One region of the Arthrobacter sp. UYP6 genome, then DNA from elsewhere that is predicted to be linked to it. Evidence: riboswitches for the same ligand, from Rfam matches in the RefSeq annotation. Region 1 holds a riboswitch; each other region holds the start of a gene.
The links. A riboswitch is a leader RNA that binds a small molecule or an ion and turns the genes downstream of it on or off. The one in region 1 is predicted to bind S-adenosylmethionine.
Positions count from the first base shown of each region.

Region 1 (3,996 bases):
CAATACCGCTTTCGTCGTTGATGTGGGTGAGCGGTCCGGCATCGATCACCGGAATACCCCAGGCCCCAGCCAGCAACCGTGCTCCCGGAAGTGTGCAGTACGGATCATTTTCGCTGGCGATCAGCAGCCCGGGCACGGGCAGCGGCTGCAGCCGCGGGTCACGGAAGGAGCCGGCACTGTCAGGGAACGCCGGCTCAGCCGGATCCGGCGGTGCCACCAGCAGCACGCCCCGGGCGCCGCGGGGATTGCGCAGCAGCCACTCCGCGGAGGCCAGGCAGCCCAGGCTGTGCGCCACCAGAATGGTGTCACCGTGCCGGGAGCCGGCGGTGTCGTCGAGCGCATCCATCCAGTTCTCCAGATTGGGGTCATCCCACGACGACGGCGAAATCCGGGACATGTCCGAGGCACCGGCCTGCCACCGGCTTTGCCAGTGCTCGTCATTGGAACCGCCGATGCCGGGGACCATGGTCAGGTGCATGCTTTTCGCCTTTCCGCCCCCGGCGCCGAAGAATCGGAAGCGGGGAATATCTCCTGGGAAACCGGTGCTGTGACTGAACATGAAGAAGATCGGTTTCCTGTCCTTTGGACATTACCGCGATGTGCAGGGTTCCCTTGTCCGGACCGCCCGGGACGCCCTGCTGCAGACCATAGACCTGGCGGTGGCGGCGGAAGAACTCGGGGTGGACGGTGCCTACCTGCGCGTCCATCACTTTGCGCCGCAGTTCGCCGCGCCCTTCCCCCTGCTCTCCGCCATGGCCGCGCGGACCAGCCGGATTGAGCTGGGCACGGCCGTGATCGACATGCGGTATGAAAATCCGCTCTACATGGCTGAAGAGGCCGCCGCAGCGGATCTGATTAGCGGCGGCAGGCTGCAGCTTGGCCTCAGCCGCGGTTCACCCGAGCCGGCCCTGCGCGGGTACGAAGCGTTCGGCTATGTTCCGACCGAGGGCAGCACGGACGCTGACGAGGCACGCAAGCACACCCTGGTGTTCCGTGCAGCTGTTTCCGGTGCCGGGCTGGCCACTGCGGATCCCATGATGACCGGCAGTTCGGGAACACTCGCCATCGAGCCGCAGTCTCCAGGTCTCGGGAACCGGATCTGGTGGGGGTCCGGCACACGGGCCACGGCCAAGTGGACCGGTGAGCAGGGCATGAACCTGATGAGTTCCACCCTGCTGACGGAGGACACCGGGATACCCTTTGACCAGCTCCAGGCCGAGCAGATCGAGGTGTTCCGCAAGGCCTGGGCCGACGCCGGCCATGAAGGCACCGGCCGGGTCTCGGTTAGTCGCAGCATTATTCCGCTGGTGTCCGACGACGACCGGCGCTACTTCGGCCTGCGCGCCCAGGCGGAGGGACGCGACCAGGTGGGCCGGCTGGACGGCGGACTGGCCCGCTTCGGAAAGAGCTACATCGGGGAGCCGGACGTAATTGCCGCCCAGCTGGCCGCCGATGCCGCGGTTCAGACGGCGGACACCCTGCTGGTCACGGTGCCCAACCAGCTGGGAGTGGAATATAACGCCCGGTTGCTGGAGAACCTGGTGCGGCACGTAGCGCCCGCTGCCGGCTGGCGCTGACGCCCTCCGCGCGCGCTTCCCGCCTCTCAGCGCCATGCGCTATGGTTGTCTCAGCTTCACGAGAGGCGGCCATCGCACCTGGAGGAATCCGGGTACGTAAAAGCTCCGACTGGCCTCACACCAACCCCACTGTTCGGCGGGTGGTTCGGATGACGAAGCGGCCTGCCGCCGCCCGGCGCAGGCAAGGACAACCCGTAAAGGACCACACTGTGAGCATCTCCAGTGACACCAAATGCGCCAGCTTTTTCCCCGGCCACAACATTCATCTGATCCATGCCAAGCGCCTTGTTGGCTTCGATGACTGGGTGGATGCCCAGGCCTACGTCGATGTTGAACTCGGCGTCATTCAGCTGGTGGTGGACGGGCGGCAGCAGCTGATGTGGTTCCATGACATGCCGGCGCTGGCCCTGGCGTTGGAGGGTTCGGGCGGTGCGGCCCAGTGGTGCGCCCGGTATTCCTCGCTTCTGGTTCCGGGCGGTTTCGACAGCCCGGCCCGGCGCTCTTTTTTCTACTTGGCGGCGCCGGAAAAGCTCCGGCCGTGTAACCCGGTCAACGCAGCATCCGACGCCGAAGCCGCTCAATCGCAGCCGAGCTGACACCGGCCGAGCGAAGGTACTGTTCCGTGTCCAGCCCGTCCAGGGCGCGGAGCAGTTCCCGCCGCCCGTCGGCCACGCGGGCGTTTTCCTGCGCTGCCGTCAGCGGCTTTTCCCGGGGATGAGCCTGGGTGGCGTGGAAGGCGTTAATGCCGCGGACCGCCTGCTCGTAGTCATCGGCGATGGCCTCCGGCGGAGCCCCGGCCAGCTGCAGCAGGAGCATGGCGATCAGCCCGGTGCGGTCCCGGCCGGCCGAGCAGTGGATCACCACCGCGCCGTCGTCGTCGGCGTCTGCGATGGCCTGGAGGACGGCGGCGATCTTTTCCGGCCAGCGGCGCAGGTTCTCCCGGTACCACTTGGGTGAATCCATGTAGGGGCCGCAGAGCGCGGTAAAGTCCGGATCGTGCGCTTCCTGCGTGGGCCGGGTCAGGAAGGTGATGCCGTCCACGGCGTCGGGGCCCACCCGCGGATCGGTGTCCCGTCGACCCTGCTCCACATCATTGCGGAGGTCGACGACGGTGCGGATGCCCGCGGCGCGGGCCCGGGCCCAGCCGCGTTCGGTGAGCCATTCGGATCGGCCCATCCGGAAGATCCGGCCCGGCACCACGGCACTCGCGCCCGCACCCGTGCCGATGACCGGGATTCCACCCAGGTCACGCGCGTTGGCGGCGCCCTCCCAATCCACGTCACGTTCGCTCATGAGTCTCTCCCTCCCCTTCCTTTCGCCGAGATGGCAGTAGGTGCTGCTCTGAGCGCTGAGAACAGCACTGTCTGCCATCTCGGCGAGGGCCGGGGCGGGGCGGGCCGGGCTCGGGACGGGCTCGGAGCGGGGCGGGCCGGGCTCGGGACGGGCTCGGAGCGGGGCGGGCGGGGCGGGCCGGGCTCGGCGAGGGGCGGGCGGGTAGGGGCGGGGTGGGATGGCGGGACCGGGAATCAGGACCAGTCGAAAAAGCCCTTGCCGGATTTGCGGCCGAGTTCGCCGCGGGCCACCTTGTCCCGCAGGATCTGCGGCGGCTCGAACCGGGGACCCAGCGTGGACGCCAGGTATTCGGCGATACCCAGCCGCACATCCAGGCCCACAATGTCCGTGGTCTTCAGCGGGCCAGTGGGGTGCTTGTAACCGAGCACCATCGCCGCATCGATGTCCGCGGCCGAGGCCACGCCCTCTTCGACCATCCGCATCGCTTCGAGGGCAATCGCCACGCCCAGCCGGGAGCTGGCAAAGCCCGGGGCGTCGTTCACGACAACGGGGGTTTTACCCAGATCGTGCGCCCAGGCGGCGGCAGCTTCGGCCAGCTCTCCGGAGGTTCGGGCCCCCAGGACCACTTCAATCAGGGTGGAGGCGGGCACCGGGTTGAAGAAGTGCAGCCCGCAGAACCGCTGCGGCCGCTGCAGTTTTTCCGCCAGTTCGGACACGGACAGCGAGGAGGTGTTCGAGGCCAGCCAAGCGTCCGGCGCCAGTTGTTCCTCAACGGCAACCAGCGCCGCTGCCTTGAGGGCAAAGTCCTCCGGAACCGCTTCAACCACCAGGCCGGCGCCCGCAAACGCAGCGTAGTCGGTGGACACGGACAGGCGTGAGGTGAGGTCTTCGAAGCTCGTGGTGACGGTGCCCCGCTCAACGCTCTTGGCCAGGTTGGCGGCCACGCGCTCGTACGCTGCGGCGGCAGCCGCGTCGTCGCGCTCCACCACGACGACGGCGGCGCCGGCAGCACAGAAGGCATGCGCAATGCCCGCACCCATCCGTCCGCCGCCAAGCACTCCTACTGTGGAGGGAACTGCCATTACTTTTTCTTCCTCTCAAGGAATGCTGACATGCGGTCAAACTT
Region 1 is NZ_JBEPPM010000001.1:339,585-343,580, forward strand. Features, by position in the region: gene ABIB35_RS01670 (RBBP9/YdeN family alpha/beta hydrolase) at 1-478, opposite strand, end outside; gene ABIB35_RS01675 (LLM class flavin-dependent oxidoreductase) at 558-1,577, shown strand; SAM riboswitch class IV at 1,632-1,771, shown strand; gene ABIB35_RS01680 (hypothetical protein) at 1,787-2,173, shown strand; gene ABIB35_RS01685 (tyrosine-protein phosphatase) at 2,127-2,870, opposite strand; gene ABIB35_RS01690 (3-hydroxyacyl-CoA dehydrogenase family protein) at 3,104-3,952, opposite strand; gene ABIB35_RS01695 (enoyl-CoA hydratase/isomerase family protein) at 3,952-3,996, opposite strand, start outside.

Region 2 (3,996 bases), on a different contig from region 1:
CCGCCCAGTCCCGTACGCTGGGCATCGTACTGCTGCGCCGCGGCGGTTTTGCCGTGGGGGTGGCCCGTGACGGCGTGCTGCTCGCCTCCAAGGCCGGCCGGTATGTCCAGTCCCGGACGGCCGAGCAGGCGGCACGGATTTTCGCCGAACATCCGCCCGAGTACCTGGTTTTTGGCGGCGACCGGCCCCTGCTCGAGCTGCTGGCCCGAGAACGGGTTTTCCACCCCTGGAGCGGCCTGGCCCGGCTGCGTTTCCTGGACGTTCAGGATCCCAAATCCGCGGCGCTGGCCAAGGCCGCGAGGAATGCGGCGTCGGTCTTCATCCGGATCTCGGTCCCTTAGGCGGGGGCCGTCACCGCCCGGAGAGCCTGCGAACAATGTCCGCTGCCGGCTGCTCCGCTGCCAACCGGTAGCACGTGCCGGCCCACAGGCTAACACCCTCCGGGTCCCCCGCCGCTGCTGCGGCGGCGCGCAGCGGAGCCGTGATCTGGTTGACGTACGGATAGGCGTCCGGCGCATCCGGATAGGCACGCATGAAAGCGTTGGTCAGCCCGCGCGCCGGACGGCCGGAGAAGGCCCGGGTCAGTGACGTTTCGGAGAACCGTCCGCCCTGCGCTGCTTCCAGCAGGGCAGCACGGTGCACCGGGCTGGTGCCCGCTTCTCTGCTGAGCAGCAGCAGGGTCCCCACCTGAACGGCGGCGGCACCGGCAGCCGCTGCTGCGGCGGCGTCCGCCGGTGCGGTGATGCCTCCGGCAGCGATCAGTGGCAGGTCGCAGGCCTGCCCGATCCCGCGGAGGAGCCGGTCCAGGGAAACCTCGCCGGGAACCTTGGCGCTGTCCAGCGTTCCGCGGTGACCTCCCGCCTCGGGGCCCTGGACACACAGCACCCGGGCGCCGGCGTCGGCCGCGGCCAGGGCTTCGGCACTGTCGGTGACAGTCACGATGACGCAGATGTCCCGCCCGGCGAGTTCCGCCAGCATCTCCGGGGCCGGCAGTCCGAAGGTGAAGGACACCACCGGCACCCGTTCCTGCAGGACCAGTTCCAGTTTGGCGGGCCAGCCGTCGTCGTCGTCGGGGTCAGGCAGTCCGGGTTCCGCTGCGGTTCCCGCTGCGGTTCCCGTTGCCAGAAGGTTCCGGAAGGCCAGTGCCGCAGCCAGCTTTTCGGCGGCGGTGGTGCCGGTTGTGGCGCGGTAGGTGTTGGCGTGGTCCGGAACAAAAAGGTTCACGCCAAACGGCGCTTTGGTGAGCCTTCGAGTCCGGGCGATTTCCGCTGCCACGGCGGCGGAGCTTTTGTAGCCGGCGGCCAGGAATCCCAGTCCGCCGGTGTTGCTGACCGCCGCGGCGAGTTCGGGCGTGGACGGCCCGCCTGCCATGGGTGCGCCGACCACGGGCACGGAAAGCGACTGCAGGCTGAACATGGTGCGCCTAGAGCGTGACGGTGCCGTCGATGGAGGTGACGGTGGACCCGCCCACCCAGATCTTGCCGTCGCGGGTGAACACGCGGACCCGACCGGACCGCTGCACCGCGGTTCCCTGGGTGACCACATAGCGCTCCGGTGCCAGGGAGGCGCCGATCAGCCATTGGGCGAGGCCGGCATTGAGGCTGCCGGTCACCGGATCCTCGGTGATGCCCAGGCCGGGAACAAAGGCCCGGACCTCAAAGTCTGTTTCGGCATTCTGCGGCTGGGCGCCCATGACGCCCACGCGCAGGTTGCCCATGATGGTGGGATCCGGTTTCAGCGCCAGCACCGCAGCGGCGTCCGGCAGCAGGAGCCCGAGCCAGCCGGGTCCGTTGTCGATCCAGTTGGAGGCGAGGATCTGCGTGCGGTCCAGGTTCAGCGCCCGCAGCGCCTGGTCCAGGACCTCCTCCTCCAAGGGGCCCGAGCGCAGCAGCGGCGGCGCGGCAAAGGCGGCAATGCCCGCGTTGGCGTGCAGCGTGACGAGGCCGATCCCGCATTCCTGCACGACGACGTCGGGATAGCGGCGCTTGTTGCCGGCCTCCAGCCACGCGTGGCAGGTACCCAATGTCGGGTGCCCGGCGAACGGTATTTCTCCGCCGGGGGTGAAGATCCGCACCCGGTAGTCGGCGCCGTCACTGGTGGGAGGCAGCACGAACGTGGTTTCGGACAAATTTGTCCACCGCGCGAAGGACGCCATATCGGAATCCGAAAGTCCCTCGGCTTCCAGCACCACTGCGAGGGGATTCCCCAAATACGGCTCGCTGCCAAAAACGTCCACCTGTTTAAACCACCGCTGCTTCATGCCCAAACTCTATCCCTTAGCTATGGGGAGTTTTATGAAGCTGAGTTTTACGAAGTAAGGCAGGGGTTTGCAGGCCTGGACCCATGCCGCCTACCTTGGAAGAAGAATCAAGAGTTCCAGCCACGGGCCCTGGCCGGCTGGACGGCAACCCTCTCGCCGTAGCGGGGTGCTCCAGGTGACGATTCGGCCGCCCGGAGAAATTTCCCGGCCGCGGCAAGTACCGCGTTTGTGCCGACCCTGTTTTTGTCATCGGCCCGGCGCTTAAGGCAGAGGAAACTCAGCATGGCTCTTGTTACCGATCTTCAGCCCGCGGCCCTGCGCCGCGCCTATTCGCGTTTCCCCTCCGGTATTGCGGCGTTGTGCGCTGTGGTGGACGGGCAGCCGCAGGGAATTGTTGCCTCATCCTTTACCGTGGGCGTTTCCATGGACCCTCCCCTGGTGATGTTCGCCGTGCAAAACACCTCCCGCACCTGGCCGGTGCTGCGGCCGGCGGCCCGGATCGGAGTGTCGATCCTGGGCTCCGAACACGAAGGGATCTGCAAACAGATTGCGTCCAAGTCCGGGGACCGTTTTGCGGGCCTGAACCTGCACACCGACGAATCGGGTTCTCTTTTCCTGGACCGGGCAGCCCTGTGGCTCGAGTGCTCAGTGGAGAACGAGGTGCCCGCCGGGGACCACAGCGTTGTGCTGCTCCGCGTCCACGGTCATGCCTCGCATGACGATGCCCACGAGCCGCTGGTGTTCCACGGTTCGGCGTTCCGACACCTCAGCGTCGCGGAGTTTGCCTGACATACTCGGCTCATGACCGTCACCTTCGAATGCACCACGCGGACCGACATGCCCCGGGGGCAGTTGTTCGACCTTGCCAGGAGCATCGATGCTCATCAGGACTCCATGGCCGCTTCCCGTGAGAAAGCTGTCCGCGGAGTAACCTCGGGGCTTATTTGCCTGGGCGAAGAGGTTACGTGGCGTGCCTGGCACTTCGGCCTGCCGCTGCGGATGACCAGCCGGATCACGCAGATGCAGGCACCGGAACATTTCACCGATGAGCAGGTGCGGGGCCCCTTCCGGTTTTTCCGCCATGTCCATGAGTTTCATTCCGATGCCGCCGGGACCACAATGGTGGACCGCATTGAATTCACGGCCCCGCTCGGCGTCCTCGGCCGGGTCGCCGAGAAGCTCGTGCTGTCCCGCTATCTGCAGCGGCTCATCCAAACGCGCAACCGGCACCTCGTCGGTGCCTCTCTCTCCGGCGCGTATTCCGACGAATAGCTCCCGGCTCAGATCTCCTCCGCCAATCCCCCCATCCCTCACCCCTCACCCCCGCCCCCCGAAATGGCAGAAGGTGCACGTCCCAGCGCTGGGACGTGCACCTTCTGTCATTTCGGGGTAGGGACGTTAGGCGTCCAGACCGAGGCTGAACAGCGTGGCGAGGCTGGCCGCGTTCAGCGCCGCCATACCCGGGTTCGCCGAGGACGGAAGCCCCGTCCAGACCTGATTGGCACCCGAGTTTTTCGGATACATGCCCGCGATTCCCCGGTCACGGTAGAAGTCGAGGTAGCTCGACGTCGCGCTCTTGATGTGGCCGTCGGCCTCGCGGAGCCAAACCTGCGAACCATCAGCCGGCGAGCAGGCTGCAGCCCTTACCGGAGTGCCGGGAACCAGGCACAGATCGGGGCGTTTTTCGCTGTGAATCGCACCGCGTACGTCCATGAACCAGCGCTGGTCCGCGGTGT
Region 2 is NZ_JBEPPM010000003.1:75,998-79,993, reverse strand. Features, by position in the region: gene ABIB35_RS03420 (Vms1/Ankzf1 family peptidyl-tRNA hydrolase) at 1-341, shown strand, start outside; gene ABIB35_RS03415 (nitronate monooxygenase) at 352-1,416, opposite strand; gene ABIB35_RS03410 (PhzF family phenazine biosynthesis protein) at 1,424-2,260, opposite strand; SAM riboswitch class IV at 2,366-2,486, shown strand; gene ABIB35_RS03405 (flavin reductase family protein) at 2,543-3,049, shown strand; gene ABIB35_RS03400 (SRPBCC family protein) at 3,062-3,532, shown strand; gene ABIB35_RS03395 (M66 family metalloprotease) at 3,659-3,996, opposite strand, start outside.
Region 2: it holds a riboswitch for S-adenosylmethionine, as region 1 does, so the genes downstream of both, ABIB35_RS03405 (flavin reductase family protein) here and ABIB35_RS01680 (hypothetical protein) in region 1, are expected to answer to the same signal.

Region 3 (3,996 bases), on a different contig from region 1:
AGCCTCCTCTGAGGTGGCGGCGGTGATGACGGTGAGCAGGGTGTAGATGCGGATGGAGTGCCGGTCCCGGCCGGCGGCCTCGGCGGCATCCCGGATCCTGGTGACCGTAGCCTTGAGTTTCTCCACCGTGGGTGCGCCCACAAAGACGGCTTCGGCATTGCCGGCGGCAAACGCGATGCCGCGGGGCGAGGCGCCGGCCTGGTAGATCACCGGTGTGCGCTGCGGGGAGGGCTCACTGATATGGATGCCGGGAACCTTGAAGTACTTGCCCTCATGGTTGATGTCATGCACCTTGGACGGGTCGGTGAAAATGCCGCGTTCCTTGTCGCGGACCACGGCGTCGTCCTCCCAGGAGCCTTCGAGCAGTTTGTAGATCACCTCGAGGTATTCATCCGCATGGTTGTAGCGCTCGTCGTGCTCGAGCTGGTCTGCCGCGCCCATGTTCCGGGCGGCGGAGGGCAGATAGCCGGTGACCACGTTCCAGCCCACCCGGCCGTTGGTGATGTGGTCCAGCGTGGAGAGCCGGCGGGCAAAGGGATAGGGGTGTTCGTAGGCGGTGCCGGCGGTGATTCCGAAGCCGAGGTGCTCAGTGACCAGGGCCATCGCGGAGACCAGCAGCAGCGGATCATTGACGGGAACCTGCGTACCCTGACGGAGGGTGGCCTCGTTGGAGTTTCCGTACACGTCATAGGTACCCAGGACGTCGGCGATGAAGATGCCGTCGAACAGCCCGCGCTCGCAGGTTTGGGCCAGGTTGGCCCAGTACCGGATGTCCGTGTAGTTGGCGGACTGGTCCTGCGGATGGCGCCACAGTCCCGGCGACTGGTGGCCCACGCAGTTCATGTCAAAGGCGTTGAACCGGATCTGCCGCCGGGTGCTTGGGCTTGCCGGGACGGGCTGGGTGCGCTGTTCGGACTGGTTGGAATGGTTGGTCACGGGGAAATCCTTCGGAACGGGACGCACCCGCGAAGGAGCGCCGTACTTGCCGTTCGCGGACGCGGAACGGCCGGATCCTCATCTGGGGCACCCCGCTACGGAAAGAGGGTTGCCGCCCAACCAGCCAGAGCTTCGCGTTGGGACTCATGATCCTGCGTCACCAGTATCTGCACGACGGAACTGCAAGGGGAAGTAGATGACACTGTGTGAAGCCCCACCTGCGACGTCCGGCCGGTTGTCCACAACCGGAAAATTCCGGTGTTTGTCTCCCTCGGACACGGCTAGGGTGACCGCATGAAGAAGCACTGTGGCTGGTTCCTGCCATTGGCGGGAATAGCAACCGTTTATGTAATGGGCCCCCTTGGCATGAATGCCGTTGTTGCCTCCGGGCTAGGCGATATCCCCAAGGGCCTGATCCTGCTCGGAATCATCGGCGCATCGATCATTATGAGCATCTATCTCTTCATCAAGTCGGTGGAAAACGGGTACCGGGTATTCCGCGCTCACCGACGGTCCCGCGGCCATTTCACCAAGGCTGAACGGGCGCAGGCGGATCTCCAGCGGGCCTACGAGACTTCATGGTCGGCGGCGCGCATCTTGGCGGACCACCTCGGAAGAGGCCAACCCCCTGCCGCCCTCGAAGTCTGGGGCATTGTGCTGGAACCGGGGGAGTCCGTTCATCTGTTGATAAACGCTGACTATGCACGTTATTACGGTCTCAACGGAACGTATGTTCATACTTCGGGTTTCTTTTGGGGCCGCCCCGCATTCGTCCTGGCGGGCGTAGGAATTACCGCCCTTGCCAACCGCTCCCGAAGACGAGCTGCTGATGCGGCGTCCCAACAGCAATGGCGCGAAGGCCAGCACACGCAAATGTTCCTGACGAACCGCAGGATTATCTGCCAGGTGAACGGAAGATGGCTCAGTTTTGCCTATGGACACGTCTCGGCCTGTTATCCGGAGCCGGAAAACAACAGCATGGTGCTCGAATTTCATTCCAGCGAGCCGCTGCTGATCGGCGGGGCGGAAGCTCCGTTGGCCATTGCCTACTTGGTGTGGGCCTTGTACGGGGAGCACGGGTTGGCGGCCCACCCCGCCCTGAACAGCCTGCGTGCCTAGGGGCGGCGTCGAAATATTACGCTCGGGACTTGCCCGTTTCCGCAATGGAGCGTTTAGTTGCTCTTGACCATCCCGAGCGGCTGAGAGACCTGGATCAGTGAAGCCGCAGCAACCCTGGTTGCCGTATTTCCTCCTTGAGAGACGGCAATAACAAGGACAGCACCGCAGGAGGCCCACTGAGGGCCCAAGGTGTTTTCCGTAGGGTGCTACTGCCAGGACCGATGGAGATTAACATGACCGCTCTGGCTTCCCAGTCCCCTGCCGCCGCCCCGTCCCCTGGGTGCTCCGCCGGCTCCGCCCTTCCCGTCAGCTTTTCCGGACTCGGCCGTGCTTTCGGTTCCGGCAGCGAAACCCACCAGGTGCTGCGGGACATCACCTTTGACGTTCACCACGGCGAGGTTCTTGCCATCCTGGGCTCCAGCGGCTGCGGAAAGTCCACGCTGCTGCGGGCCGCAGCCGGGTTGGATGCGCCGACCGCCGGCGAGATCCGGATTGACGGAACGCCGGTCCGCGGCATCGACGAGCGGTGCGCCGTCGCCTTCCAGGAACCGCGGCTGCTGCCCTGGCAAACGTTGCAGGCCAACATCGCCATGGGCCTGCCCAAGGGCATCAGCGCCAAAAACGGCAAGGCCAAAGTAGCTGAGCTGCTGGATCTGGTGGAGCTGGCGGCTTTCGCCAAGCACCGTCCGCGGGCTGTCTCCGGCGGTATGGCCCAGCGCACCTCCCTTGCCCGCGCCCTGGCCCGGACGCCCGGGGTGCTGCTGCTCGATGAGCCGTTCGGCGCCCTGGATGCCCTGACCCGGCTGAAGATGCAGGACCTGCTGCTCTCCGTGCACAAGGCGACCCCCACCACGGTGCTGCTGGTAACCCACGATGTGGACGAAGCCCTCCAGCTGGCAGACCGCATCATCATTTTGGGGAAGCAGCCCGGGGCCGCGGGAGCCACCATCACGGACACCATCACCGTGCCCGGACGCCGTCCCCGCGACCGTGCGTCGGCGGAGCTGGCCCGAATGCGCGGCGAACTCCTGGCCCGCCTCGGCGTCGACCGCCACTAGCAGACCCGCACTGCGTCCCCTCCGGGGGCATTTCTCCAGCCGATCCGCGTCATTCTGGGCGCAAACGGCCCCCCTTCGCCTTCCTTTCCAGCAGAAAGAACTCCCATGAACAGCCGTTCCCGCACGTCCCTCCCCGCCGGCCGCACCACGCTTCAGGCCCTGGCCGCAGCTGCTGCCGCCACTTCGCTGCTGCTGACCGGCTGCGTGGCCGGCGAGGATTCCGACGCCGCCGCCAACGCCAACGCGGCCGACGGCGGCACCCTCACCCTTGACTTCGCCACCTACAACCCGCTGAGCCTGATCATCAAGGACCAGGGCTGGCTGGAAGCCACGCTGGCCGAAGACGGCGTCACCGTGGAATGGGTGCAGTCAGCGGGCTCCAACAAAGCCAATGAGAACCTGCGGTCCGGAGCAATCGACGTTGGCTCCACCGCCGGTTCCGCGGCCCTGCTGCACCGGGCCAACGACTCACCCATCAAGGCCATCGACGTTTTCTCCCAGCCGGAATGGGCCGCCCTGGTGGTGGGCGCGGATTCGGATATCACCTCGGTGGCGGACCTTTTGGGCAAGTCGGTGGCCGCAACCAAGGGCACCGATCCCTACTTCTTCCTGGTCCAGGCCCTCGACGAGGCCGGACTCAGCCTCGACGACGTCACGGTGGAACAGCTGCAGCACGCGGACGGCCGGACCGCACTGGAAAACGGTTCGGTGGATGCCTGGGCCGGACTGGATCCGATCATGGCGGGCGCTGAACAAAACGGTGCCCGGCTGATCTACCGCAACCTGGACTTCAACACCTACGGCATCCTCGCCGCCAACGAATCGTTCCTGAAGGAAGACCCGGAGCTGGCGCAGGCTGTGGTCAACGCCTATGAAAAGGCCC
Region 3 is NZ_JBEPPM010000011.1:102,506-106,501, reverse strand. Features, by position in the region: gene ABIB35_RS11110 (LLM class flavin-dependent oxidoreductase) at 1-936, opposite strand, end outside; SAM riboswitch class IV at 974-1,088, opposite strand; gene ABIB35_RS11105 (hypothetical protein) at 1,231-2,055, shown strand; gene ABIB35_RS11100 (ABC transporter ATP-binding protein) at 2,289-3,113, shown strand; gene ABIB35_RS11095 (aliphatic sulfonate ABC transporter substrate-binding protein) at 3,219-3,996, shown strand, end outside.
Region 3: it holds a riboswitch for S-adenosylmethionine, as region 1 does, so the genes downstream of both, ABIB35_RS11110 (LLM class flavin-dependent oxidoreductase) here and ABIB35_RS01680 (hypothetical protein) in region 1, are expected to answer to the same signal.

Region 4 (3,996 bases), on a different contig from region 1:
ACCGCTGACCTGTACGGCTTCGCGTCGGGGGCCTTCCTGGCGCTGCGGGCCGCCGAGGAATCTGCCGTCATCACGCGCGTCGTTGCACTGGAACCGGCACTGGCCCTGGATGAGGGCGAAGACGAGATGCTGGTGCTGCAGACGGAACTGGAAGGACTCGGCGGCGTCCGGGTCCCCGTGCTGGTCCTGGCCGGAAGCGCCAGCGGCGACGAAACCCTAGACCTTGCCCGCCGGGCCGCCGAAGCCCTGGATGAGGGAGAATTCCAGCTGGTGGAGGGCAGCGCGGCCAGTGGCCCCGACGCGGCCCTGGTGGACGCCATTGAATCTTTCCTGAGCTGAGCCGCCCGTGCGGGCGTAAGCTGGAGCCCGATTCGAAGGACTCCACCGAAGGACGGCAGATGCCACACATCAATGACCCCGCAGTCATCGAAGCGCTCCTGAAGAACCGCGGCTCCCGCTGGGCGGTGGTGGGCCTGTCCAACAATCCGCTGCGCACCGCCGTCGGCGTCTCCCGCTATATCCAGGACCACCTGGGCATGGAGATCATCCCGGTCAGCCTCAAGGGCGACGACGTGCACGGCAACAAGGGCTACCGGAGACTCGATGAGATTCCCGGCTCCATCGATGTTGTTGACTGCTTTGTGAATTCCTCCCGGGTGGGCGACATTGTTGACCAGGCCATTGCCGTGGGTGCCAAGGCAGTCTGGCTGCAGCTGGGCGTCATTGACGAGGCGGCAGCGCAGCGCGCGGCCAACGCCGGCCTGGACGTGGTCATGGACACCTGCCCCGTAATTGAGGCACCCCGCTTCGGGCTTTAATAAGCAGCGCCGCCACGGCTTCCTGCTGCCCCCGGATGACGTCACAAACGCCTATGTGACGCCATGCAGGTCACATTCCGCAATCATGAGCCGTATGAGGTCACGCCCGTTGCGCATTCGGGGCGCCGCAGCCAGCATGGAAACCGTAACCATCCAGAGCGGCTGAGAGACCTGGCTCCGTGACGCCGCAGCAACCCTTCCGCGATCCTGCGGAGCAAGGGTGCTACCGCCAGGACCGATGGAGAAGCATCCGCTTTCATCCGGTCCCTTGGAGCATGCCCCGGCGTGCGCTTCTGCGGACCGGCCGGCGGTGCGCACCTCTTCTCGGGCCTTGACCCAGGAGGAACACATGATCCGGATTGAGAATGTATCAACCGTGTTTGACACCGGCGGGCAGCAGCTGACGGCAGTGGACAACGTTTCGCTCGACATCAGGCGTGGAAGCATTCAGGGGATCATCGGGTTCTCCGGTGCCGGCAAATCCACCCTGCTGCGCAACATCAACCTGCTGGAGCGGCCCACGTCCGGCCGTGTCCTGGTGGACGGCGTGGATCTGGTGGAGCTCGGCACATCGGAACTGCGCGAGCGGCGGCATGGAATCGGCATGATCTTCCAGCATTTCAACCTGCTCAACAATCTCACCGCGGCACAAAACGTGGCGCTGTCCCTGAAGTTCGCCGGGCTCGGGAATGCCGCCGAACGCCGGCGCCGGGCGTTGGAGGCGCTGGAAATCGTTGACCTGGCGGAGAAGGCGGGCACGTATCCCGCGAAGCTCTCCGGCGGTCAGAAGCAGCGGGTCGCCATTGCCCGGGCCCTGGCCACCCGGCCCAAGGTGCTGCTCTGCGACGAGCCCACCTCCGCCGTCGACCCCCGGACCACGGCGTCGGTGCTGCAATATCTGGCGGACGTCAACGCCCGCTTCGGCATCACCATTGTGGTGGTCACCCATGAAATGAACGTCATCAAGGCCATCGCTGAGAACGTCGCGGTGATGGAGGAGGGGCGGGTGGTGGAACAGTTCGACCTTGCCGAGCTCAAACGCCCGGACTTTACCCCGTCCACCCTGATTGGCCGCTACCTGGTGTCGGATGAAATCCGGCTGGACCGGACCGCAGCCGCGGCTACCCACGCTTCCGCCGCAACCCCGGCGGTCAACAGCCGAGAAGGAGCCCTCTATGTTTGAACGCATCCTTGAGGTCTGGCCGGAGCTGCTGGCCGCGCTGGGGGAAACCGGCACCATGCTGGTGATTGCCATTCCGCTGGCCGTGCTGCTGGGTACCCCGCTGGGAGTGCTGCTGTACGCCGTCGGCCCCCACGGGCTGTCGCCCAAACCCAAGCTGCACCGGATCCTGGACACCCTGGTGAACCTGGTGCGCTCCTTTCCGTTCCTGATCCTGCTGATCGCCATCATTCCCTTCACCCGCCTGCTGGTGGGAACCACCATCGGCACGGCCGCGGTGATTGTGCCGCTGACCATCAACGCGGTTCCCTACTTTGCCCGCTTCGTGGAGCAGAACATCACCGCGCTGGGCGGCGGCGTGGTGGAGGCAGCCCGCTCCATGGGCGCCACCCGCCTGCAGATTGTCCGCGATGTGCTGCTCGTCGAGGCCCGCCCGGCCCTGATCAGCTCGGTGACCATCATGACCGTCAGCTTCATTTCCTACTCGGCCATGGCCGGGCTGGTGGGCGGCGGCGGCATTGGGGACTTCGCCATCCGCTACGGCTATTACCGCTATGAAACGGGTCTGATGGTCACGGCAATTGTGCTGATGATCCTCCTGGTCCAGGCCGTGCAGCTGAGCGGCTCCTGGATTTCCCGGCGCGCGGACAAACGCACCTGACCCACCGCTGACCCGTTCCCGACCGGCGCCGGTTGCCTTGCCGGGCCTTCACCTTCAAAGAGGACATTTTGCGCTCCACCACACCCAAAAACAGTTCAGGCGCACCCAGCCGCCGCACCCTACTCGCCTATCTCGCCGCCGCCGGGGCTGCCGCACCGGTCCTGGCCGGCTGCGGGTTCCAGACCGCCGCCGACGCCGGGGCAGGGAACCGCACCATCCGCCTCATTTCCTCGCAGGTCAAGGTTTATGAGGAGCCGGTGGTCATTGCCGGCAAGCTCCTCGCCCAGAAGGGCTGGAAGCTGGAACCGACCTTCGTCAACGACATCAACCAGCCCAACATAGCGGTGGCCAACGGGGAAGCGGAGGCCAACTGCTTCCAGCACATGGCCTATCTGGCGCAGTTCAACCGCGATAAGAACCTGGACCTGGTGCCCCTGTTCTACATCCGCAATTCCCCGGCGGTGCTGTACTCCCAGCGGCACACCTCACTTGCCGACCTGCCCGACGGCGCGACCATCAGCATCCCCGTGGACCCGGCCAACAACGGCCGTGCCCTGTTCATGCTCCGCGCCCACGGCCTGCTGGAACTGTCCGACGGCGCCAAGGTGGTTACCGCCTCGCAGCAGGACATCACCGCGAACCCGCGGAACCTGAAGTTCGTGGAGGTGGATCAGCTCTCGCTCAGCCAGACGCTGGCGGATGTGGACGCCGGCTTCATGTTCCAGTCCACCGCCATCGACGCGGGCATTCACGAACAGGCAGCCGTGGTGGCCCAGGAGCAGGAGGAAGACGAAATTCCCTACCGCTCGGTCTTTGCCGGCACCCGGGACTTTGCCGCCGGCGCGGGAGCCCGGGAACTGCGTGCCGCCATCCAAAGCCCTGAAGTCCGGGAGTTCTTCGCGGGATACCAGGACGGTTTCTTCCAGCTTCCGTGGGACGAAGACCCCCAGCCCGCCTTCGAAGCACTCAGCCAGGCCTGAGCCGAAAGGACACCATGACCACCCCCAGTTCCCGCTATCCGCAGGGCCGTCCGCGGCTGCTGCTCAACGCGTTCCTGATGAACACCACCAGCCACATCCGCGGCGGCCAATGGCGCCACCCGGAGGCCGAACAGCACCGGTTCAACGAGCTCTCGCTGTGGACCGGGCTGGCCCGGCAGCTGGAGGACGCCAAGTTCGATGCCCTCTTCTTCGCCGACGTGGTGGGCCTCTACGGAGACCACGACGGCGGCTGGGAATCGCATGTACGCCGCGGTCTGCAGGTGCCGGCCAATGACCCGGTGCTGCTGCTCGCGGCCCTCGCCGGGGCAACCAGCGAGATTGGCCTGGCGGCGACGT
Region 4 is NZ_JBEPPM010000011.1:107,410-111,405, forward strand. Features, by position in the region: gene ABIB35_RS11115 (alpha/beta fold hydrolase) at 1-339, shown strand, start outside; gene ABIB35_RS11120 (CoA-binding protein) at 399-818, shown strand; SAM riboswitch class I at 965-1,063, shown strand; gene ABIB35_RS11125 (methionine ABC transporter ATP-binding protein) at 1,168-2,001, shown strand; gene ABIB35_RS11130 (methionine ABC transporter permease) at 1,994-2,659, shown strand; gene ABIB35_RS11135 (MetQ/NlpA family ABC transporter substrate-binding protein) at 2,728-3,639, shown strand; gene ABIB35_RS11140 (NtaA/DmoA family FMN-dependent monooxygenase) at 3,654-3,996, shown strand, end outside.
Region 4: it holds a riboswitch for S-adenosylmethionine, as region 1 does, so the genes downstream of both, ABIB35_RS11125 (methionine ABC transporter ATP-binding protein) here and ABIB35_RS01680 (hypothetical protein) in region 1, are expected to answer to the same signal.